2 regions of the Castellaniella defragrans 65Phen genome follow, and region 2 is predicted to be linked to the other one. Evidence: predicted binding sites of a transcription regulator. Region 2 holds the regulator's gene; the other holds the start of a gene.

Region 1 (11,712 bases), 600 kb from region 2:
TGATCGCCTGGATCGACCGGCGCGACTTCCAGGCGGCCAAGGCGCGGGGGGAGCCCTACGCGGGCACGGCCGTCTACTACGCCTGGTCGGACGATGACGGCGCCCGCTTCGGACCGGAACGGCGGCTGGCCGACCACAGCTGCGATTGCTGCCGCATCGCCGCCGCGCCCGCCCCGGCAGGCGGCATCGGACTGCTCTGGCGCTTCACCGATGCGGACGGGCTGCGGGACCACGCCTACGCGGAGGTGCGCGACGGGACCGTCGCGCGCGAAGCCGCCCGCGCCACCTACACCGGCTGGCGGGTGGACGCCTGCCCCCACCAGGGCCCCGGCCTGGCCCTCGCCGCCGACGGCACCCGCCACGCGGTCTGGTTTTCCGCCAAGGACGGCGAGCCGGTCATCTGGTACGGACAGCTGCGGCCGGGGCAGCCGCCCGGCCGCCTGCTGGCCGTCGCCCGGGAAGGCGCGGCGCACGCCGACGTGGCGGCGGCGGACGGGCGCGTCTGGATCGTCTGGAACCAGGCCGATGCCGACGGCCTGAAGCTGATGGCGCGGGTTTCGGCCGACGCGGGCGCGCATTTCAGTGCCGCCCGGGAACTCGCCCGCACCGACGCGGACGCCGGCTCGCCGCAGGTGCTGCTCGATCGCGGCGGCCGCGCCTACGCCGCCTGGGGCACGGCCGACGGCCTGCGCCTCGTCCCTCTCACCGGAACCGAAGGAACTGGACAACCATGAACATGCGGCTTCAAATGCGGCTTCTGATCCTGTCGATGCTGATCCCCGCGGCCGCCGCCGCGGCGCCCCGGAAACCCTGGAACCCCTCACGGCCGAGGACGTGCCGGCCCTGCTCGAACCGCCGGCGCGCGGCGTGCGCATCATCGAACTGTGGGCGCTGTACTGCGCCTATTGCGAAACCAATCTGCGGGCCGTGGCCGAACTGAGCGCGGCCGACGCCGGGGTCCAGGCCGTGACGGTCAATACCGACCGCAACGCCTCCGCCGCGGCCGTCCTCCAGCGCCTGCGCTCGGCGCAGGCCACCGGCGTGCCCGCGCGCGCCTATGCCGGCGCGTCCGTGCAGCGCCTCAACTACCTGATCGATCCGCGCTGGGGCGGGGAGATGCCCCACACGGTGGTGCTGCACGCCGACGGCACGCGGCGCTCGGCGAGCGGCACGCTGACCGCCGAGCGGCTGAAGGCCCTGGTGGAGGGGCCGAAGGAAGGCCCGAAAGAAGGCCCGAGGCCTTGAGCCGCGCGGCGACATGAAGGCGCGCACGGCGCGCCCCTCGGGACGCGCCGGCCGCCCCGGGCGGGGGGTTCCGCGTGGGCGTGCCGTCCCGCCCTGATGCGCAGTCCTGCTTGACCGCGTCGTCCCGCGCGGACGGGTCGTTTACTTGGAACCGCCGTTCGAGTTGCCGACGGCGTTCTGGATGGAGGCGTCGGCCTTGGCCGCGCCTTCCTTCACGGATTCGCGGGCGTCGTTGGCGGCTTCGCCCGCCTGATGGGCCAGTTCGCTGGCCTTGTCGGAGACGGCCTGGCTCACCTGGGCCACCTTTTCCTTGGCGGCGTCGGTCGATTCCTTGATCTTGTCCTGCATGGACTGCTGGTCGGCCGGGGCGCTGTTCTGCTGCTCCTGCGGAGCGGGGGTGACGGGAGGCACGGGAGCCGGAGTCGGCGCCGTCGAAGGCGCGGGGGCCGCCGGAGGCGGGGCCGAAGCGTCATCGCTCTTGGAGCAAGCGGCCAGCAGGCTCAGCGATGCCGCCAGGGCGGCCAGAGTCAGCGTTTTTCGCGTCATGTTCATGATCTTCCCTATATGTAGAATTCCGCTGCGTGAAGAGGCGGATCATTTTCGAGGACCGGTCTGTTACAACCGGCTTGGTTACAATTCTAGCGGCCTGCGGGCGCGGGTAAACCCTGACATGTAATGACTGATGTCCGGCCCGGCGGCGGCGCCGGACGGCCAAACCCTTTTCCCCACAAGGGGAAAGCGGCCGGAACCGGCGCCGCCCCGCCCGCCGCGCACTCCACAACTGGACACAAAACCAGGGCCTTTCGCAGACGGAATCACCGCGCGGGCGCCCCGCGCACCGTTGCGGGGCGGGCCCGCACCTCTCTGGTGCGCCGCAGCGGCCGGGCCCGGCGCCGTCCCGCCCCCTGCCATCCCCCTGCCATCCCCCTGCCACTCCGCACCTGCCACTCCGCACCCGCCATCCCCCTGCCACTCCGCCCCTGCCACGCCCGCCGCGACTCCGCCCCCTCGCGGCCGGCTTCGGTGCCCTCCCGTCCCCCGTCCCCCGCCAGGCGTCGTGAACCCGCTACCACGTGAAAACTGGCACGCCTTTTGCTTGAATCCTCCGTGCAAGCACACCGCAAAGGAGCATTCATGAAACTCGTCACGGCACTCATCAAGCCCTTCAAGCTGGAGGAAGTCCATGCCGCGCTGGAGGCCGCCGGCATCCAGGGCATGACGGTCACGGAGGCCAAGGGATTCGGCCGCCAGAAGGGGCACACCGAGCTCTACCGGGGCGCGGAATACCAGGTCGATTTCCTGCCCAAGCTGCAGATCCAGGTCGCGGTTCCCGACGCCCTGGTCGAGATGACGGTGGAATGCCTGTGCCAGGCGGCCCGCACCGGCAAGATCGGCGACGGCAAGCTCTTCGTCACGCCGCTGGAGCAGGTGGTGCGCATCCGCACCGGCGAAACCGGCGAAGCCGCCCTCTGACCCCACGAAAACAGGAGCTTTCCTCATGGACAAGAGCGATCTGGTCTGGACCCTGATCTCGACCCTGCTGGTCTGGCTGATGTGCGTGCCGGGCTTGGCGCTGTTCTACGGCGGACTGGCGCGCAAGCGCCACGCCCTGTCCGTCATGACGCAGGTGCTGGCCGTCTGCGCGCTCATCACGGTGCTGTGGTTCGCCTACGGCTATTCCCTGGTGTTCACCGAGGGCTTCGGCGGCCTGGGCGGATGGACGCGCCTGGGACTGGCCGGCCTCTACCGGCCCGGGGACGCCGCCGCCCCCCTGCCCCTGCTCGGCACGATCCCGGAGCTGCTGTTCGCCCTGTTCCAGGCGACCTTCGCCGCGATCACCTGCGGCCTGATCACCGGCAGCATGGCCGAACGCACCCGCTTCGGCGCGGCGCTGGCCTTCGCCGGCCTGTGGTTCACGCTGGGCTACCTGCCGATCGCGCACATGGTCTGGGCCGGCGACGGCTGGCTGCACCTGCGCGGCGCGCTGGACTTCGCCGGCGGCACCGTGGTCCACATCAGCGCGGGCGTGGCCGGCCTGGTGGGCGCGCGCTGGGTGGGCCCCCGCCTGGGATACGGGCGCGAGGCGATGCTGCCCCACAGCCTGCCGCTGAACCTGACCGGCGCCGCGCTGCTGTGGGTCGGCTGGTTCGGCTTCAACGGCGGATCGGCGCTGGCCGCCAACGGGCAGGCCGTCCTGGCGGCGGCCAACACCCTGCTGGCCGCCGCCTGCGGGGTGCTGGCCTGGGCGCTGGCGGAACGCGTCCTGAAGGGCCATGCCTCGCTGCTGGGCGCAGCCTCCGGCGCCATTGCCGGGCTGGTGGGCATCACGCCGGCGGCCGGCCTGGTCGCGCCGGGCGCGGCCCTGGTCATCGGCGCGCTCGCCTCCTGGGCCGCGCTCTGGGGCGTGAGCGGCCTGAAGCGGCGCCTGGGCGTGGACGATGCCTTCGACGTCTTCGGCATCCACGCCGTGGGCGGGATCGTCGGGGCGGTCCTGACGGGCGTCTTCTATTGCGCCGATCTCGGCGGCCCCGGCCCGGCGGGCCTGGGGGCGCTGCTGCGCCAGACCTGGCTGCAGATCGAAGCCGTGCTGGTCAGCCTGGCATGGGCGGGCGCCAGCGCCGCGGTCTGCGCCCTGCTGGTGGACCGCCTGATGGGGCTGCGGGCCGCGCCCGACGAGGAACGCCAGGGCCTGGACGCCGCGGAGCACGGCGAAACGGCCTATCCCGACTGAAGGCCTCCCGACTGAAGGCCGTCGCGCGCGAGGGCGGGCGCGCGCATCTCGGGCGCGTAGACGCGGAAATGGTTGCGGCCCTCTTCCTTGGCGGCGTACATCGCCAGATCGGCGGCCCGCAGCAGTTCCGCGTCGCCGTCGCCGTCGCGCGGATGGAAGGCCGCCCCCATGCTGGCGGAGATCTGCACCACGTGGTCGCCCAGGGTGAACGGCTGGGACAGCGCGCCGAGGATCTTGTCGGCCAGCGCGAAGATGTCGTCCGGATCGTGGATGTCGCGGATGATGAGCGTGAATTCGTCGCCGCCCAGGCGCGCCACGAGGTCCGAACTGCGCACGCATTCGTTCAGCCGCCGCGCCACCAGGCGCAGCAGCTGGTCGCCCGCTTCGTGGCCCATGCTGTCGTTGACGTCCTTGAAGAAGTCCAGGTCGAGGAACACCAGGGCGAAGGGCACGCCGCTCTCGCGGGAATGCTCGATGCTGCGGCGCAGGTTTTCCTGGAACATCTGGCGGTTGGGCAGCTGGGTGAGGAGATCGTAGTGCGCCTGGTGCCAGATCGACGCCTCCCGGCGGCGTTTTTCGGTGACGTCGGAAAACAGGCCGATGCGGCAGTTGACGCTGCCGTCCTCGTTGTAGGACGTATTGATCGACAGGCGTTCGACGTATTCCTCCCCCGACTTGCGCCGGTTGTGGATGTCGCCGCTCCAGCGGCCGGTCTCGTGCAGCCGGGCCCACATCGCCCGGTAGAATTCGTCGCCGTGGCGCCCCGAACTGAGCACGTTCATGGTGCGCCCGACCACGTCCTGCAGGGTGTAGCCGGTGACCGCCGTGAAGGCCGGATTGACGTCCTGGATGGCGCCGTCGGCGTCGGTGACCACCATGGCCTCGCTGGTGTGGGCGTAGACCAGGGCGGCCCGCCGCGCCGACGCCTCGGCGCGCTTGCGCTCGGTGATGTCGAACATGATGCCGATCAGGGCCGGCCGGCCGTGCAGGGACATCAGCGAGCCGAAGGTTTCCAGTTCAACCATGGAGCCGTCGCGGCGCCGCGCCGTGCATTCGAGCCGCGTCCGGGCCTCGCTTCCCGCGAACCGGTCGCGCACCCGGCGCAGGGTGGCCTCGTAGGACGGGCCGATGAACACCCGGTCGAGGGGGAAGCCGTCGGCCAGCTCGGCCTGCGGATAGCCCAGGATGTCCGCCATCCGCGCATTGGCGTAGATGAAGCGCAGGTCGGCGTCCATCATGTAGATGCCGGCCAGCGTGTTGTCCGACAGGCCGCGGAACATGGCCTGGGCCTCGGCCAGCGCCGCATGCTCTTTTTCGATGTCCCGCAGGAGCTGCCCGATGTGCGCCGCGGAATCGTTGAGCGCGCGGCCCAGCTCGCCCAGCTCGTCGCCCGGCGGCAGCGCCGAACGGGCGGCGTAGTCGCCCACGGCCAGGGCCCGGCACTGGCGCACCAGGGCATGGATGGGCCGCAGGATCTGGCGCGACACCACCCAGCCGGCCAGCCCCAGCAGCAGGAGATCCAGTGCGAACAGCGCATAGGCGCCGTACAGCGCCCGCTGCTGCACCACCCGGACCTGGGCGACCAGGCCGTCCATGAGCGCCTCGGTGCGCGCCAGCAGCGCCGAGCCGGCCCGCATCAGGTCCGCCACGGCGGCGCCTGACCCGCCGGCCCCAGCCGCGGTCCCGGCTTCGGTCCCATTTCCAGTGCCTGTTTCAGCCCCGGTCCCGGTCCCGGCCAGGGCACCGACGGCGTCCCGGTAGCGCGTCCAGGCCTCGTGCACGGCCTGCAGCTGCGGCGCGAGCGCCGCGGGCACGGGGGGAACGTCCAGATCGAACGCATGGCCGCCGTGGCGCAGCGCGTCGTGCGCCGCCTCGAACGCGGCCGGCAGGTCGGCCGCCGGGGCCGGCGCGCCCGGCTGCTGGTGCCCGGCCAGCGCTTCCAGGCCGATGCGCTGGCTGAGCATGCGCATCTTGCCCGCGACGTTCAGCGTGGCGGCCATGCCATCGCTCTCCCGCAGCAGGAACTGGACGATGGAGACATTGCCGATGGCCAGCAACACCACCAGGATGAAGGCCAGCGAGGCCTTCTGCCGCACAGTGCGGGGAAGGGGATCGAGTCGCAAGAGGAGTCTGGATATATCGGGGTCGGGAACCAGGTTATGGCCATCGGACGATTCTACCAACGAACCGGAGGGCCAGGAACCCGGGCATGGCCCGGAAACCGGCGGCTTCAGGCGTCCAGGGTGGACAGGTCGATGCGTTCGGCCCGGTTCAGGGCCGACGCGACCTTGACCCGCAGGGCGTTGGAATGGGCCCGGCGGATTTCCTTCTTGACGTCCAGCAGCTGCTGCGGATGCATGGAGAAGCCGGTCAGGCCCAGCCCCAGCAGCATGCGGGTGACGCGCACGTCGCCCGCCATCTCGCCGCAGATCGACACGGGCTTGCCCAGCCGCTCGCCGACGTTGATGGTGTGCGCGATCAGGCGCAGCACCGCCGGATGCATGGGATCGTACAGGGAGGCGACGTCGGTGTCCCCCCGGTCGATCGCCAGCACGTACTGGATCAGGTCGTTGGTGCCGATGGACAGGAAGTCCAGCGCCTCGGCGAAGGGCTCGATGGCGATGGCGATGGCCGGGATCTCGACCATGGCGCCCACCTGCACGGCGGCGTCGTGGGGCAGACCCGCGGTGCGCAGTTCCGCGGCGGCCCGCGCCAGGGCGCGGCGGGCGGCGTGGATCTCGTGCATGTGCGACACCATGGGAAACAGCACCCGGATCGGCCCGTGCGCGGCGGCCCGCAGCAGCGCGCGCAGCTGCGTGTTGAACATCTCGGGATTGGCCAGGCAGTAGCGGATCGCGCGCAGGCCCAGCGCCGGATTGGTGGCCACGGTCACCTCGCCGTCGAGCGTCTTGTCGGCGCCGATATCCAGCGTGCGGATGGTGACCGGCCGGCCCGCCATGGTGCGCACCACCGAGGCGTAGGCCTCGTACTGCTCTTCCTCGCTCGGCAGGCTGGAGCGCCCCATGAACAGGAATTCGCTGCGGAACAGCCCGATGCCCTCGGCGCCGGCCGCCAGGGCGTCGGCGGCTTCCTCGGGCAATTCGATGTTGGCCTCCATGCGGATCTGGATGCCGTCGAGCGTGACGGCCGGCGCGAAGCGCAGCGCCTTGAGCTCGTCGCGCTCGCGCAGGAAGGCGGCCTGCCGTTCCTGGTATTCCCGCAGCACGGCCTCCGAGGGGTTGACCAGGACCAGCCCGTTCAGGCCATCGACGATCAGCCGGTCGCCGTCGCGCACCAGCGTGCGCACCAGCCCCATGCCGACCACGGCCGGCACGTTCATGCTGCGCGCCACGATGGCCGTATGCGAGGTGGCCCCGCCCAGGTCGGTCAGGAAGGCGCCGAAGCGGCCGCCGCGCAGGCGCATCATGTCGGCCGGAGAGATGTCGCGCGCCACCACGATGAGGCTGCCGTCCACGTCCACGGCGTCCAGGTTCGGCAGCCAGTGCACGGACCCCGACAGCACCCGCAGGACGCGCTCGATCACCTGGCGCACGTCCGCCCCGCGCTCGCGCAGGTAGGCGTCGTCCATCAGGGAGAACTGCTCCACCAGGATCTGGCCCTGGGCCGTCAGCGCCCATTCGGCGTTGTACTGGCGTTCCGCGATCAGCTGGCAGACCGACTGCACCAGCATGGGATCCTGCAGCAGCATGGCATGCACCGACAGCAGCACGCCCAGTTCGCGCGGCGCGTCGGCCGGCAGGTCCTCGGCCATCTGGCCCAGTTCGCGCACGGTCTCGTCCACCGCGAGGGTGAAGCGCCGCTGCTCGGATTCGATGTCCTTCTCGGCGATGCGGTAGTGGGCGACTTCGAGCGAGGCCGCGCTCATGACGACGGCCCGGCCGATGGCATAGCCGCGCACCACGCCCTGGCCGTACAGGCACAGGGTGGAACACATCGCGGACGGCACGGATTCCGGCGGGCTCATGCGAGGATCGGCCTGGTCTATTCCGCTTCTCCGAAGCGGCCCTCGAACAGGGCGCGGATATCGGCCAGGGCCTGGGCCTCGTCCTCGCCCTGGGCATCGATCCGGACGGTGACGCCCAGGCCCGCGGCCAGCATCATCACGCCCATGATGCTCTTGGCGTTGACGCGCTGAGCCCCCCGCGAGATGAAGATGTCGCTGCGATAGCGCCCGGCCAGCTGGGTCAGCTTGGCGGCCGCGCGCGCATGCAGCCCCAGCTTGTTGGAAATCACCAGATCGATGGAAGGCATGGGCACGGGCTCCTGGGCTCTAGCAATCACATGGGGGTTCCGCATTCACGATACCGCGCAGCGCCCCCTGTCGCACGCGTTCACCGAGAGATTCGGGGTTTTCCTGCTGGTCTGTCAAGGCTTTCAGCACCATGCAGGCGTTGGTGCCGGTCAGCAGGTGCGCCACGTAGCCTTCCTCCAGCGCGCGGCGCAGGGCCTGGGCGGCGATGTTGAACGGCGTCGCGCCGTACAGGTCGCAGAGGATCAGCACGGGCTCGGCCGGCCCGCGCGCCCGCATCCAGTCCAGGATGCGGGCGGTCTGGGCGGGCGGATCGGCGTCGGGCGCGATGTCGAAGACCGTCAGGTCGGGCACGCGGCCCAGCACGTGGCGGGCGCAGGCCTCGAAGGCCGCGCCCAGGGGCTCGTGCATGACCAGGGCGATGCGGGTGTTCATGGGGCCTCCGCCGCGGCGGCTGCGCGCCGCGTACTCCGGCATGCGCGCGAGGGGCGGCCCGGTGCGCGCGGGGTCATGCCGCGCCCACGGCCCGGACCAGGGCCTGCACGAAGCGCCCGGCCACGTCGTAGCCGGTCTGCTCGGTGATTTCCACGAAGCAGGTGGGGCTGGTGACGTTGATTTCCGTGATGTAGTCGCCGATCACGTCCAGTCCGATCAGCAGCAGGCCGCGCTCCGCCAGCTTGCGGCCCACGGCCTGGGCCAGTTCGAGATCGCGGTCCGACAGCGGCTGCGCCCGGCCGCTGCCGCCGGCGGCCAGGTTGCCGCGGGTCTCGCCCACGAGCGGGACGCGCGCCAGGGCGAACGGCACCGGCTCGCCGCCGATGATCAGGATGCGCTTGTCGCCGTCGAGGATCTCGGGGATGTAGCGCTGCGCCATGATGGTCCGCGTGCCCAGTTCCGTCAGGGTTTCCAGGATGGAGCCCAGGTTCGGCTCGCCCGGCCGCAGGCGGAAGATGCCGCTGCCGCCCATGCCGTCCAGGGGCTTGACGATGACGTCGCCGTGCTGCGCGTGGAAGGCGCGCAGCCGCGCCATGTCGCGGCTGACCAGCGTGGGCGCCGTGTACTGCGCGAATTCGGTGATGGCGAGCTTTTCCGGATGGTTGCGGATCGCCGCCCCGGCGTTGAACACGCGCGCGCCCTGCGCCGCCGCATGGTCGAACAGGTGCGTCGCGTAGACGTATTCCATGTCGAAGGGCGGGTCCTTGCGCATCAGCACCGCATCGAAGTCGGCAAGCGTGCAGTCGCGCGGCGCGGCATCCTGCGTCCACCAGTCGTGGCCGTGCCAGTCGGCATCGGCGCGCAGGCGCATCGCCGTGGCCGACACCCGCACGCGGCCTTCCAGGACGTAGAGATCGCCCATCGTGGCGAAGCTGAAGTCGTGCCCCTGCGCCGCCAGGCCGCGCATGATGGCGACGGAGGAATCCTTCCAGGCCTTCAGGGCGGGCAGCGGATCGATGACGAACAGAAAATGCATGAATGCCTCTGTGATGCCTGGCTAACTCGCTTTCTTGCGCGGTGCCAGCACCATCACCATCTGGCGGCCTTCGAGCTTGGGCATGGCCTCGACCAGGACCAGTTCGCCCAGGTCGTCGCGCACCCGTTCGAGGACGCGCATGCCGAGTTCCTGGTGGGCCATCTCGCGGCCGCGGAAGCGCAGCGTGACCTTGGCCTTGTCGCCATCCTCGATGAAGCGGCGCAGATTGCGCAGTTTCACCTGGTAGTCGCCTTCGTCGGTCCCCGGGCGGAACTTGACTTCCTTGACCTGGATGATCTTCTGGCGGGCGCGGGCTTCCTGCTGGCGCTTCTGTTCCTGGTACTTGAACTTGCCGTAGTCCATCAGGCGGCAGACCGGCGGACTGGCCGTGGGGGCGATTTCGACCAGGTCGACGTCGTTCTGTTCGGCCATGGACAAGGCCTCGGATGTGCGGACGATGCCCAGCTGTTCGCCATCCACGCCGATCAGGCGGACTTCATGAATGCGGATCTCACCGTTGACGCGGTGTTTCTTTTCGGTTGCGATGTCGAGAACTCCTGTGAGTTGATGAAAAAGGGGTCGAATCAGGCCTGCGCCGGTTCGGTCCCCTGCTGTCGGGTCGAGATTTCGTGCTTGAGCCGGGCGGTGAAATCCGCCACCGGCATCGTGCCCAGGTCCAGATTGCCGCGCCCGCGCACGGACACGGCGCCGGACTCGCGCTCCTTGTCACCGACGACCAGAATATACGGAATTTTCTGCAGGCTATGTTCGCGGATTTTACGGGTGATCTTTTCGCCCCGCACGTCGGCGAACACGCGCAGGCCCTGCGCCTTCAGGTCGCGGGCGAGCTGTTCGGCGTAGGCGGCGGAGGCGTCGGAGATGCAGCAGACCACGGCATGGTGCGGCGCCAGCCAGGCGGGCAGCGCGCCGGCGTGGTTTTCGATCAGCATGCCGATGAAGCGTTCCAGGGACCCCAGGATGGCCCGGTGCAGCATCACGGGCGTGCGGCGCTGGTCCTGGGCGTCGACGTATTCGGCCCCCAGGCGCGCGGGCATGGAGAAGTCCACCTGGATGGTGCCGCACTGCCAGTGGCGGCCGATGGCGTCCTTCAGGGTGTATTCGATCTTGGGGCCGTAGAAGGCGCCCTCGCCCTCGGAGACCTCGTAGTCGCAATGGGAGAGGTCCAGGCTGTCCTTCAGGGCCTGCTCGGCCTTGTCCCAGACCTCGTCGGCGCCGATGCGCTTTTCGGGGCGGGTGGCGACCTTGTAGAGGATCTCGGTGAAGCCGAAATCGGCGTAGACCTTCTGCAGCAGGCGCGTGAAGGCGGCGCATTCTTCCTGGAGCTGGTCCTCGGTACAGAAGATGTGCCCGTCGTCCTGGGTGAAGCCGCGCACGCGCATCATGCCGTGCAGCGAGCCGGAGGGCTCGTTGCGGTGGCACTGGCCGAATTCGCCGTAGCGCAGCGGCAGTTCGCGGTAGGAATGCAGGCCGGCGTTGAAGATCTGCACGTGGCCCGGACAGTTCATGGGCTTGAGGCCGTACACGCGGTTCTCGGATTCCGTCGTGAACATGTTTTCCTGGTAGTTGTCCCAGTGGCCGGTCTTCTTCCACAGGGACAGGTCCAGGATCTGCGGCGCCTTGACTTCCTGATAGCCGTTGTCCTGGTACACCTGGCGCATGTACTGCTCGACCTGCTGCCAGATCGTCCAGCCCTTGGGGTGCCAGAAGATCAGGCCGGGCGCCTCGTCCTGGAAGTGGAACAGGTCCAGCTCGCGGCCGATGCGGCGGTGGTCGCGCAGTTCGGCCTGTTCGAGCATGTGCAGGTAGGCGTCCTGGTCTTCCTTGCGCGCCCAGGCGGTGCCGTAAATGCGCTGCAGCATTTCGTTGTTGCTGTCGCCGCGCCAGTAGGCGCCGGCCACCTTCATCAGCTTGAACACCCGCAGACGGCCGGTGGACGGCACGTGCGGGCCGCGGCACAGGTCGATGAAGTCGCCC
Region 2 (11,712 bases):
TCGCCTTCCAGACCAACATCCTCGCGCTCAACGCCTCGGTCGAGGCCGCCCGTGCCGGCGAGCACGGCCGGGGCTTCGCCGTGGTGGCCGGCGAGGTCCGCACCCTGGCGCAGCGCAGCGCCGACGCCTCGCGCCAGATCCGCAACCTGATCGACGAATCCGTGCGCCAGGTCGCCGAAGGCACCGACCTCATCGAACACAGCGGCCGCATCATGACGCGGCTGGCCGACGGCATCGGCTCGCTGCACGGCATGCTGGAGCACCTGCGCCAGGCCAACGCCAGCCAGTCCGGACAGATCCAAGACCTGGAGCGGGCCATCGGCAAGATCCAGGACATCGCCCGGGACACCCTGCACCAGGCGCAGGACGCCGGCGCCCTGGTGGGACACCTGGACCAGGGCGCCCGGCGCCTGAACCAGGCGGTCGGGCTGATCTCATGATCCCGCGCCCGCTCCTGCGCCTGTGCGCGCTGATCCTGCCGTGCCTGGCGCTGCTCGCGGCGCCGGCCGCGCGGGCCGCCCTGCCGGCGCCGCCGCCGGCCATGCCCGAAGCCGCCGCGCGGACCGCCCCACCCCCCGCCACGCCCGCCGCCGCACCCGTTCCCCCGCCCGCGGGCTGCGCGGCCGGCAAGGTGCTCAGCTTCGTCGCCCATCCCGACGACGACCTGCTGTTCATGAACCCCGACCAGGACGATGCGATCCGCCAGGGCCGCTGCGTGCACACCGTCTACCTGACGGCCGGCGACCGGGGCGAGGGCCTGGGATACACCCTGGCGCGCGAGCGCGGCATCATGGCCGCCTACGCCGACATGGCCGGCGTGGCGGACGCCTGGAGCACCGACGGCCTGGTGGTCGGCCAGCACACCCTGGTGCGCCACACCCTGCGCGCCAATCCCCGCGTCCAGCTCATCATGCTGCGCCTGCCCGACCCCTGGCTGGGCGAGGGCTGGGGCAGCCTGACGCCCCTGAGCCGGCTGGAATCCGTGCCCCACGCCCGCGTGCGGTCCTACGCCCCCTACCCGGACACCTACACGCGCGGCGAACTGGTCCGCCTGCTGGCCGACCTGATCCGCCAGGAACGCCCGCAGGCCGTCCGCCTGATGGACCCCTCGATCACCATTCCCTACCGGTCGCTGTGCTGGCGCTGCGCCGGGCACGACCATCCCGACCACATCGCCGGCGCCCGGCTGGTCGAGGCCGCCACGGCGCTCGCCCCCGGCGCGTATTCCCGCACGGCCTACCTGAACTATCCCAGCCAGGAGCTCCAGGCCAACCTGGACGCCGCGCAGACGAACCGCAAGACGCGGATCTACCTGCGCTATGCCAAGGACGATCCGCGCACCTGCCCGCCCGGAACCGACTGCTCCCGGCCCCTGGGCCCCGAAGCCGCCTGGGTCGGGCGGCAATACTACGCCCGGAATGCCGCCCAGCCGCTGCAGGCGCGCGCGGTCCAGGCGGCGCGGCCGCGGCCCTAGTCCGCGCCGGCCGGCTTCGCGGACGGGACCGCCGCGGACGCGGCCGCCCGCTGTTCCAGCGCGCGCTCGTCGCGCGCGTCCAGCCCGCCCGCCGCGCGCGCGCGCTCGATCAGTTCGGGCCGGCGTGCCGCCGTCAGCGCCAGGGACCGGTCCCGCCGCCAGACGGCGATGCGGGCATGGTGGCCGGACAGCAGGGCCTCGGGCACGGCCTCGCCGCGCCAGACTTCGGGGCGCGTGTAGTGCGGGCTGTCCAGCAGGCCGCTCAGGGCGGGATTGAAGGAGTCCTGCGCGGCGGACTCGGCATCGTGCAGCACGCCGGGCAGCAGGCGCACCACGCTGTCCATCAGGACCATGGCGCCCAGCTCGCCGCCCGACAGCACGAAATCCCCCAGCGACACTTCCTCGTCCACGCAGCGGTCGATGAAGCGCTGGTCGACGCCTTCGTAGCGGCCGCAGATCAGGATGGCGCCGGTGCCCTGCGCCGCGCGCCGCGCGCGCGCCTGGTCGTGCGTGCGGCCGGCCGGCGACAGCAGCACGACGGGGGCCGGCGCGTCCGCGGCATCGGCGCCCGCCCGCAGGCGGGCCGCGCGGGCGGCCTCGACGGCCAGCGCCAGGGGCTCGGCCAGCATCACCATGCCCGGGCCGCCGCCGTAGGGGCGGTCGTCCACCGTGCGGTGCACGTCGGTCGTGAAGTCGCGCGGATTCCAGGTCTCCAGGGACCAGAGGCCCCGGGCGTGCGCGCGGCCGCTGACCCCGTGGTCGCGCACGGCGGCGAACATCTCGGGAAACAGCGTGATCAGGTCAAATCGCATCGCACGATCCGGGGGAGGAGAACGGGAAAAGGAAGGCGGGGCGCGGCCCGGGCGGAGGCATCCCGATGCCCGGACATCCGGATATCCGGATGTCAGAAATCGGCCGGCCAGTCGCTGTCGATGCGGCGCGCCTGCAGATCGACGTGCTGCACGTGCGCCGCCACGAAAGGAACCAGAACGTGGCGCGGCCGGCCCCGCGCATCGCTGAACGGCTGGAAGACGCCTTCGGCATCCGGCGCGCCCAGGGCCACCTGCAGCACGGCATGGGCGCCGTTGTCCAGAACCTGATCGACGCGCCCCAGCAGGCGCGGCCCGTCGTCCCCCATGCCGTGGAAATCGCAGCCGATCAGATCGATCCAATAGTATTCGTCGTCGCCGGCCGAGGGAAATGCCGCCCGGGGCACCCAGACGGTGTACCCCCGCAGCGACTCGGCCGTGTCGCGGTCGGCGATCCCGTCGGCCTGGGCCGCCAGGAATTGCCCCGCCTGGCGGCGGCAGGCGCGGATGCGCAGGCCGCGCGGACGCGGCAAGGCACCCGATCCCGCGACAGGATCGGGCGCCTTGAGCCACCAGACCGGGGCGCCCAGCAGGGCGTCCGCCTGGGGCGAATAGGGCTGGATCTTCAGCCAGCCGCGCACGCCGTGGGCGGCGGCCACCCGGCCGACCTCGACCAGATCGTCCGGCGGTGCGTCATCCAGGAAGGCGGGATCGGCCATCGCCGGCACGACGGGCCGCGATCAGGCGGCGGAAGCGACCTTGGCGGAGTATTCCTTCACCAGGCGGGCCGCCGTGTCGGACAGCTGGGCGCCCTGGTCCACCCAGTGCTGGACGCGATCCAGGGCCAGGCGCAGGTTTTCCTGACCTTCACCGGCGAGCGGGTTGTAGAAACCCACGCGTTCGATGAAACGGCCATCGCGGCGATTACGCGAATCGGCAGCAACGACATTGTAGAAGGGACGCTTCTTCGAGCCGCCGCGGGCCAGACGAATCACAACCATTGATAATCCTTTGAAAATGCTGTGAAAAACGCAAAATTTTAGCATCACACAGGCCGTGTCCGCAATGGATGCGGGCGAACGGCCTGCGAATGCCGGGAAAAACAACACATCAGCGGCGCTGCACGTAATGCACCTGGACGGCGTCCTCGCGCATCCGCTGCGCCAGCAGCGCATTGCCCGTCTGCTGGCAGAACGCCTGGAAATCCCGGCCCGCGTGCGGGTCGGTGGTCAGCACGGCCAGCACCTGGCCGCTTTCCAGCCGCGCCAGGGCCTTCTTGGTGCGCAGGATCGGCAGGGGGCAGTTCAGCCCCCGCGCGTCGACTTCCTCGTCCGCGTGCGGCGATTCCGCGGTCATGCGGCCTCCCTGGCGCTCATGCGGCGCCCAGCCGCTCGGTCAGCCAGGCCGGCACGCCCGCCAGGGCGCCGTCGAGCGCGGCCACGTCGGAGCCGCCGCCCATGGCCATGTCCGGACGGCCGCCGCCCTTGCCGCCCACCCGGGCGGCCACGGCCCCCACCAGGTCGCCGGCCTTGACCCGCGCGGTCAGTTCGGGGCTGACACCGGCCACCAGGCTGATCTTGTCGTCCGCCACGGCGGCCAGCAGGATCACCGCGCCGGACAGCTTCGACTTGAGCTGGTCCACCATGCCGCGCAGCGACTTGGGATCGACGCCGTTGAGCCGCGTGGCCAGCAACTTCACGCCGGCGACCTCCACGGCCTGGCCGGCCAGATCGGAACCCGCCGCGGCGGCCAGCTTGTCCTGCAGGCGTTCCAGTTCGCGCTCGATCTGGCGCGTCTGCTGCTGCAGCGCCTGGATGCGCTCGGGCACGCCGGCGGGCTGGGCCTTGAGCAGCCCGGCCGCCTGGTCCAGCGTCTCGCAGGTGCGCCGCACCCAGGCCAGGGCGCCGTGCCCGGTGATGGCCTCGACGCGGCGGATGCCGGCGGCCACGCCGCCCTCGGACACGATCTTGAACAGGCCGATGTCGCCCGTGCGCGCCACGTGGGTGCCGCCGCACAGTTCGCGCGAGAAGCCGATGTCCAGCACCCGCACCACGTCGCCGTATTTTTCGCCGAAGAGCGCCATGGCGCCGCCGGCCACGGCCTCGTCGTAGCTGAGATGCTGGGTGCGCACGGCCTGGTTGGCGAGGATTTCATCGTTGACGATGGCCTCGACCCGCGCGATCTGCTCGGCCGTCATGGGCGCATCGTGCGCGAAGTCGAAGCGGGTCTTGTCGGGATCGACCAGCGAGCCGCGCTGCTGCACGTGATCCCCCAGCACCTGGCGCAGGGCCTTGTGCATCAGGTGGGTGGCCGAGTGGTTGCGCATGGTGTCGGCGCGGCGCCGCGCATCGACCTGCGCCCGCACCGTGTCGCCCACCGCCAGCGCGCCCTGCTCCAGCGTGCCGTGATGGCCGAAGACGTCGGCCTGGATCTTCTGGGTGTCGGCCACCTGGAAGCGCGCCGACGCGCCGGCCAGCAGGCCGGTGTCGCCCACCTGGCCGCCGGATTCGGCATAGAACGGCGTCGCGTCCAGCACCACCACGGCCTGCTGGCCCTGGGCGATGGAAGGCACCGAGACGCCGTCCACGTACAGCGCTGTGACGGCGGCCTCGCCTTCCAGGTGGTCGTAGCCGTCGAAGCGCGTGGCCACGCCGTCGTAGCTGAGGTCGGCCGCCGCCTTGAACTTGCCGGCGGCGCGCGCCTGCTCGCGCTGGTGCGCCATGGCCTGCTCGAAGCCGTCCAGGTCCACGGGGATGGAACGCTCGCGGCAGATGTCGGCCGTCAGGTCCAGCGGAAAGCCGTAGGTGTCATAGAGCGTGAACAGCGTCTGGCCGTCCAGCGCCTGGCCGGCCGGCAGGGCCGCCAGGGCGGATTCCAGGATGCGCATGCCGTTTTCCAGGGTTTCGCCGAAGCGTTCTTCTTCCTGGCGCAGCACCTGCTCGACCCGCGCCTGCTGCGCGGCCAGTTCGGGATAGGCCTCGCCCATCTGTCCGACCAGGTCGGCCACCAGGCGATGGAAGAACAGGCCCTTCTGGCCCAGCTTGTGGCCGTGGCGCAGCGCGCGCCGGATGATGCGGCGCAGCACGTAGCCGCGGCCCTCGTTGCCGGGAATCACGCCGTCGACCACCAGGAAGCCGCAGGCGCGGATGTGGTCGGCGATGACCTTGAGGGAATTGTCGGCCAGGTCCGTGCAGCCGGTCTCGCGCGCGGCGGCGCGGATCAGGCTCTGGAACAGGTCGATCTCGTAATTGGAATGGACGTGCTGCAGCACGGCGGAAATGCGCTCCAGCCCCATGCCGGTGTCCACGCAGGGCTTGGGCAGCGGATGCATCGTGCCCTGGGCGTCGCGCTCGAACTGCATGAACACCAGGTTCCAGATCTCGATGTAGCGGTCGCCGTCTTCCTCGGGCGAGCCCGGGGGGCCGCCCCAGATCTCCGGGCCGTGGTCATAGAAGATTTCGGAACAGGGGCCGCAGGGACCGGTGTCGGCCATCTGCCAGAAGTTGTCCGAGGCATAGCGCGCGCCCTTGTTGTCGCCGATGCGGATGATGCGCTCGCGCGGCACCCCGATCTCCTGCGCCCAGATGTCGTAGGCCTCGTCGTCTTCCTGGTAGACGGTGACCCACAGCTTTTCCTTGGGCAGGCCATAGACTTCAGTCAGCAGGGTCCAGGCGTAGGCGATGGCGTCGCGCTTGAAATAGTCCCCGAAGCTGAAATTGCCCAGCATCTCGAAAAACGTGTGGTGCCGCGCGGTGTAGCCGACGTTTTCCAGGTCGTTGTGCTTGCCCCCGGCGCGCACGCAGCGCTGCGCCGTGGTCGCCCGATGATAGGGGCGGGTGTCCTTGCCGGTGAAGACGTCCTTGAACTGGACCATGCCGGCGTTGGTGAACAGCAGCGTGGGGTCGTTGCCCGGCACCAGCGGCGAGGACGGCACGATCTGGTGTCCCTTGGACTCGAAAAAGGACAGGAATTTCTGACGGATCTCGGAGGTTTTCATTCGTTTGGCCGCTGGGGGAAACTAGCCGGCCATTATATGCGTTTTGATGCCACGAACGGCGCAACAGCCCGCAGCGGACTGCCAGACATCTCCATGCCTCGCGCCTTGCGAGGCGCTCCGGTTCGCCAGGCACGGAACAGTCCGCGGGGACCATTCCGTGTCCGGACTCATCTACAGCGCCTCGATGGCCGGATAGAACTCGCGGTTTTCGCGCAGCATCCGGTCATGCACGTTCTTCAGCACCGTATTGGCCTCGGCGCGGAATTCTTCCGGGCTGCGGCTCAGCAGCGTGGCGTTGCCCCAGCGGCGCGCGAAATTGATGAAGGCGCTGGCGATGCCTTTCATGTCGCTCTGGTAGGTCACGCTCATGCGCGCCATGCGGTCGTTGCCGCTTTGCTCCAGTGAGGGGTACAGGATGCGGTCCTCGATGGCCAGGTGCTGGGTGACGACCTGGGACAGCGCCCTCAGTTCGTGGGCGATGTCCACGGCGTGATCGGCGATCCCCTGGTGGGACAGCCGGCGCAGCATGCTGATGCCGCTGAGGATTTCGACGTGCTGGTGCTTGAAACGATCGATGTTCATGATGAGGTTCCCTCGCCATTGTGTTTCCGGCAGCCTGTGCCGTATAAGATATATATTAAATGAATCTTATTGCGGACGCAAGGCGGCGGAGGGTCCCTGCGGCCCGCCTACAGCAGGTGTTCGTAGTCGTCGGTATCGGCGTCCGGTTCCCAGGAATGGCTGGACAGCCAGGCCCGGATGCGCGCCACGGCCTGGGAGCGCAGCTGGGACACGCGGCCCTCGGTGATTTCCAGGACCGCGGCGATTTCCTTCTGGTTCAGGTCCTGCTCGAACTGCAGCGACAGCAGCAGCTGCTCGCGTTCCGGCAGGTTGCGGATCGCCTCGATCAGCACCGAGCGCAGGCCTTCGCGCATCAGCCAGTCCAGGGGATTGCCGCCCCGCCCGGCCGCCACCGCGTCGAGCATGCCCTCGCCGTCGTGGTCTTCCCGGTGCAGGGCGAGGTCTTCGTACATCAGCACCTGGACGCCGCGCGCCTCTTCGAGCAGGGCCTGGTAGGCGGCCAGATCCAGCCCCATTTCAGCGGCGATCTCGGATTCGGTGGCCGGGCGCAGCAGGCGGTGGCGCAGCGTCTGGATGGCGTCCTCGATGCTGCGCGCCTTGGCGCGCACGCTGCGCGGCAGCCAGTCCTGGGCGCGCAGTTCGTCCAGCATGGCGCCGCGGATGCGCGTGACCGCATAGGTCTCGAATTGGGCGTCGGCCTGCTGCTGGTAGCGCCGCACCGCGTCCAGCAGCCCCATCATGCCGGCCTGCATCAGGTCGTCGAGTTCGACGCTGGCCGGCAGCTTGCCGATCAGCGCCAGCGCCTGCCGGCGCACGAGCGGCGCATGGCGGGCGATCAGCTGGTCCTCGGAAAGAGGCATCGCACAATCCGTGAAACACGTCATAAAATGCAAGTATGCCCTATGAACGCTGCGGATGTTCTCCCCGGAACCCTCCGCGCGGGGAATCCCCTCCGGACGCGATCGATCCTCCGGGATTCCAACCCTAAAGTTTTTCCGGACATCGCCGTTATGTCAGAGTGAAAATCCAGGATCCGCCCGATCCGGGGGGGATGAGACCCGGGCGCCTCCCATAACAGGACACGCTCATCCGGACAGGAGCACGCATGATTCACCCTATTGGAAACCAGTTGGCATCCTCGAGCCTGGGTCTGGCGGCTCCCGTTTCCGAACGGCTGCCCGCTCAGCCCGAGCCGGCCGTGCAGGTCACGCCCGTCGACGATGCCCGGTCCGGCCGCTTCAACAAGCAGGCCGATGCGCGCGAGCTCGGCCTGAAACAGCCGATCGAGCAGCCCAAATCCTCCCTGGAAAAGGCGCTCGAATCCGTCAACGACAGCCTCAAGGCCTGGTCCACGGGCATGCGCTTCGAAATGGACGAAGACGCCCAGCGCCTGGTCGTCTCGATCATCGACAGCAGCACCGGCGAAGTCCTGCGCACCATCCCGTCCGAAGCCGTGCTGCGCGTCGCGAAAATGATCGTCCAGCTCCAGGGCGCCGGCGTGGATACCCAGGCCTGATCCCCGAACAGAAACGAAATCCCGCCCCACACATCGCCTTTGCCGCCGCCGAACCGGGGCATAATGGCTGAACGGAGAACCACATCATGGCATCAGTCTCTTCCCTCGGCCTGTCCGGCCTGCCGCTCACCGACCTGCTCGACAAGCTGAAGACCAACGAAAGCCAGGTCCTGAACACGATCAAGAGCCGGCAGACGGCGGCGGAAGCCAAACTCTCCGCCTACAGCAAGCTGAAATCCGCCGTCGATACGTTCCAGAAGGCGGCCCAGGCCGTCGGCAAGGAAAGCGCCTTCGGCGCGGTCGCCGCGAAATCCGGCTCGGATGCGATCTCCGCATCGGCCGACAGCACGGCCATCCCGGGCCAGTATTCCATCCAGGTCGACAAGCTCGCCTCGAACCAGACCCTGGTCTACGCCGGCCGGGCCGACCGCACCGCCGACATCGGCACCGGCGGCACCCTGAAGATCACGATCGACGGCACGGAAAAGTCCCTCGACCTGAGCGGCAAGGGCACGTCCCTGAACGACCTGGTGGCCGCCATCAACGCCGACAAGGACATCGGGGTCAACGCCACCGTCGTCAACGACGGCACGCCGGGCAGCCAGTACCGCCTGCTGCTCACCAGCCGCGAGACGGGCACCCAGAACGCCGTCACCAACATCACGGTCGATGACAACGCCGACCTGGACGCCTTCCTCGGCTACTCGGGCGGCGGCTCCACGGCGGGCGTCACGGTCCAGGACGCCACCAACGCCGAGCTCTCCATCAACGGCATCGCCGTCACCAGCCAGAGCAACACCATCGAAAACGTGATCGACGGCGTCAAGCTCACGCTGAACCAGACCACGACCAGCGCCGCCAACCTCGCCCTGACCCGCGACGACAGCGCCGCCAAGAAGGCCGTGCAGGACTTCGTCTCGTCCTACAACAGCCTGTTGAGCACGATCAAGACGCTGACGGCCTACGACACCGACGCCCAGACCTCGTCCGCCCTGACCGGCGACTCGCTCGCCCGCACGGTGCAGACCCGCATGCGCGACGCGATTTCGGGGGCGTTCGATGCCACCAACGGCACGAGCCTGTCGAAAATCGGCATCACGACCAACCCCACGACCGGCCAGCTGAGCATCGACGACACCAAGCTCACCCAGGCGCTGTCCGACAACCTCGACGGCGTGAAGTCCCTGTTCACCAGCGGCACCGGCATCGGCAGCCGGGTGGACGCCGCCGCCACCGCCTTCACCAAGACCGACGGGATCTTCAGCACCACCACCACCGGCCTGAGCAAGACCATCGAAGACATCAAGAAACAATACGACGCGACCTCCGACCGCATCGATCAGCGCATGGAGACCTACCGCGCCCAGTTCACCCAGCTGGACACCATGGTCAGCCAGATGAACACGCTCAGCAGCTACCTGTCGCAGCAGCTCAGCGCACTGAGCAGCAGCAAGAGTTGATCCACTAAGAGCTGATCCACCATGACCTATGCGCCCCGCTCCCGCTCCGCCCGCGCCACCGGCTCCTACGCCAACATCGGGCTCGAAACCGAAGTGCTCGGCGCCTCGCCCGAGCGCCTGATCTCGCTGCTGTTCCGGGGCGCCCTCACGGCCATCTCCCAGGCCCGCCACCACCTGGGCAACGGCAATATCCAGGAACGCGGCAAGGCCCTGTCCAAGGCGATCGACATCGTGGATTCGGGCCTGAAGGCGGGCGTGGACACGGAACGCGGCGGCGAGGTCGCCCGCCTGCTGATCGCCTCCTATGAGCTCATCATCCGCGACCTGATGCAGGCCAATCTGCGCAGCGACGAGGCCAAGCTCGATACGGCCGAAAAAATGCTGATCGACCTGGCCGGCGCCTGGCACACGGCCGTCGACCCTCAATTCAGCGATCCGCCCCCCAGCCACTGACCGGAATCCCGCCATTGAGCACGCCGCACGCATCCATCCTCGAGCGCTACCAGGAAATCGCCGACCTGTCCGGCCAGATGCTGATCAAGGCCCAGACTCAGGAATGGGACGATCTGGTGGCCCTCGGCGCCCGCTACCAGGACGCGGTCGAGCGGCTGAAGACACTGGACCCGCTGGACGACGACCAGAAAAACGCCCGGCGCGAACTGCTCACCCGCATCCTGGAAGACGACGCCCGGATCCGCCAGCTGATCGCCCCGGAACTCGAACGCCTGAGCCACCTGCTGGGCACGTTCAAACGCCAGCGCACGGTCCTGCAGGCCTACTACAGCACGGTGCGCCCGCACTGAGGGCCGGCCACGCCCGCCCAGGAATCACGCAGCCATGAGCATCGGGGCCCCCTCCAACCTCGGCACACTGCTGATCCAGCGCCTGGACGCCGTACTGGGCACCACGCTGGGCCAGCAGGCCAACCTCGCCTCCGGCGCGGGCCCCCAGGCCGTGCCGCAGCCGGCCAACCCCGAAAACCCCAGCGCGCTGCAGAATCCGGCCCAGCGCCACCCCCGCGAAGCTGTCGACCAGGCCAACCAGCAGGGCCGCCAGCAGGCCGCCGTCGGCAAGGCCGTGCGGGACATGCGGCTGGACAACCTGCTGGGCCGCGGGACGACCTTCCATGGCACCACCCAGTCCGCGCCGACCACCCTGGGCTACGCCGCCCGCATCATTCTCGCGCTGCTGAACCACTTCCCCCACGACGGCCAGGCCGTGCGCGGGCAATCGCCGCTGCTGCCCAATGCCGGCGGCCGCCCGGGCGCCGGCGCCGCCGCCTCCGGACTGCCCGGCGGCACGGGCACGGGCACGGGCGCACCGACGGCCGGCGGCTCGTCCGCACAGGCGGGCGGAGTCACCCAGACCTGGGCCCAGCTGGCCACCTCGCTGGGACAGCCCGGCGCCCTGGCCGCCCGCTTCGCCCAGGCGCTGTCGCAATCGGTGCAGACGAGCGGCCTGTTCTACGAATCCCATCTGACGCAGCTGGCCGCGGGCAAGACCACGCCGCAGGATCTGCGCCAGGAGCCGCAAGGCCGCATCCCGCCCCATCCCACGCCTGCGGGCGGCGCCCCCCGGGACGCCGCCCCCACGGCCCAGAACGCCGCCGCCGCCCAGAACCTCCCCACGGCCCGGAGCGCTCCGAACCACGCCCCGAACGCCCTGCTCCAGAACGCCCAGCCCCAGAATGCCCAGCAGGCGGCGCCCACGCCCGGGGCGCCGGCCGCGGCGACGGGCGGCGCCGGCCCGGAAGCCGCCCAGGCCCACACGGCCGCCGGCCAGACCCACACCGCACCCGTGCCGGGCATCGATCCGCAGGCCCAGCTGCTGGTGCGCCAGCAGCTCGAAGTCCTCGCCAACCAGGCCTTCGTCTG

The links. Region 2 encodes FliA, which starts transcription of late flagellar genes. Its sites were predicted from a motif close to CTAAAGTTTNNNNNNNNNNNGCCGNTA; they were not measured.
Region 1: the regulator FliA is predicted to act here: its motif matches at 1,861-1,887, upstream of BN940_RS18945 (YtxH domain-containing protein).

What each region holds. Positions count from the first base shown of each region.
Region 1 is NZ_HG916765.1:1,918,646-1,930,357, reverse strand. It holds gene BN940_RS08650 (sialidase family protein) at 1-734, shown strand, start outside; gene BN940_RS08645 (TlpA family protein disulfide reductase) at 835-1,245, shown strand; gene BN940_RS18945 (YtxH domain-containing protein) at 1,387-1,797, opposite strand; gene BN940_RS08635 (P-II family nitrogen regulator) at 2,380-2,718, shown strand; gene BN940_RS08630 (ammonium transporter) at 2,744-3,976, shown strand; gene BN940_RS08625 (diguanylate cyclase domain-containing protein) at 3,964-6,072, opposite strand; gene ptsP (phosphoenolpyruvate--protein phosphotransferase) at 6,207-7,931, opposite strand; gene BN940_RS08615 (HPr family phosphocarrier protein) at 7,979-8,248, opposite strand; gene BN940_RS08610 (PTS sugar transporter subunit IIA) at 8,268-8,681, opposite strand; gene gshB (glutathione synthase) at 8,755-9,717, opposite strand; gene infC (translation initiation factor IF-3) at 9,739-10,302, opposite strand; gene thrS (threonine--tRNA ligase) at 10,302-11,712, opposite strand, start outside.
Region 2 is NZ_HG916765.1:2,522,073-2,533,784, forward strand. It holds gene BN940_RS11240 (methyl-accepting chemotaxis protein) at 1-440, shown strand, start outside; gene BN940_RS11245 (PIG-L family deacetylase) at 437-1,474, shown strand; gene trmD (tRNA (guanosine(37)-N1)-methyltransferase TrmD) at 1,471-2,286, opposite strand; gene rimM (ribosome maturation factor RimM) at 2,379-3,002, opposite strand; gene rpsP (30S ribosomal protein S16) at 3,024-3,284, opposite strand; gene BN940_RS11265 (sulfurtransferase TusA family protein) at 3,394-3,639, opposite strand; gene alaS (alanine--tRNA ligase) at 3,656-6,280, opposite strand; gene BN940_RS11275 (hemerythrin domain-containing protein) at 6,452-6,862, opposite strand; gene BN940_RS11280 (RNA polymerase sigma factor FliA) at 6,970-7,722, opposite strand; gene BN940_RS11285 (flagellar protein FlaG) at 7,992-8,378, shown strand; gene fliD (flagellar filament capping protein FliD) at 8,465-9,838, shown strand; gene fliS (flagellar export chaperone FliS) at 9,860-10,291, shown strand; gene BN940_RS11300 (flagellar protein FliT) at 10,306-10,641, shown strand; gene fliK (flagellar hook-length control protein FliK) at 10,676-11,712, shown strand, end outside.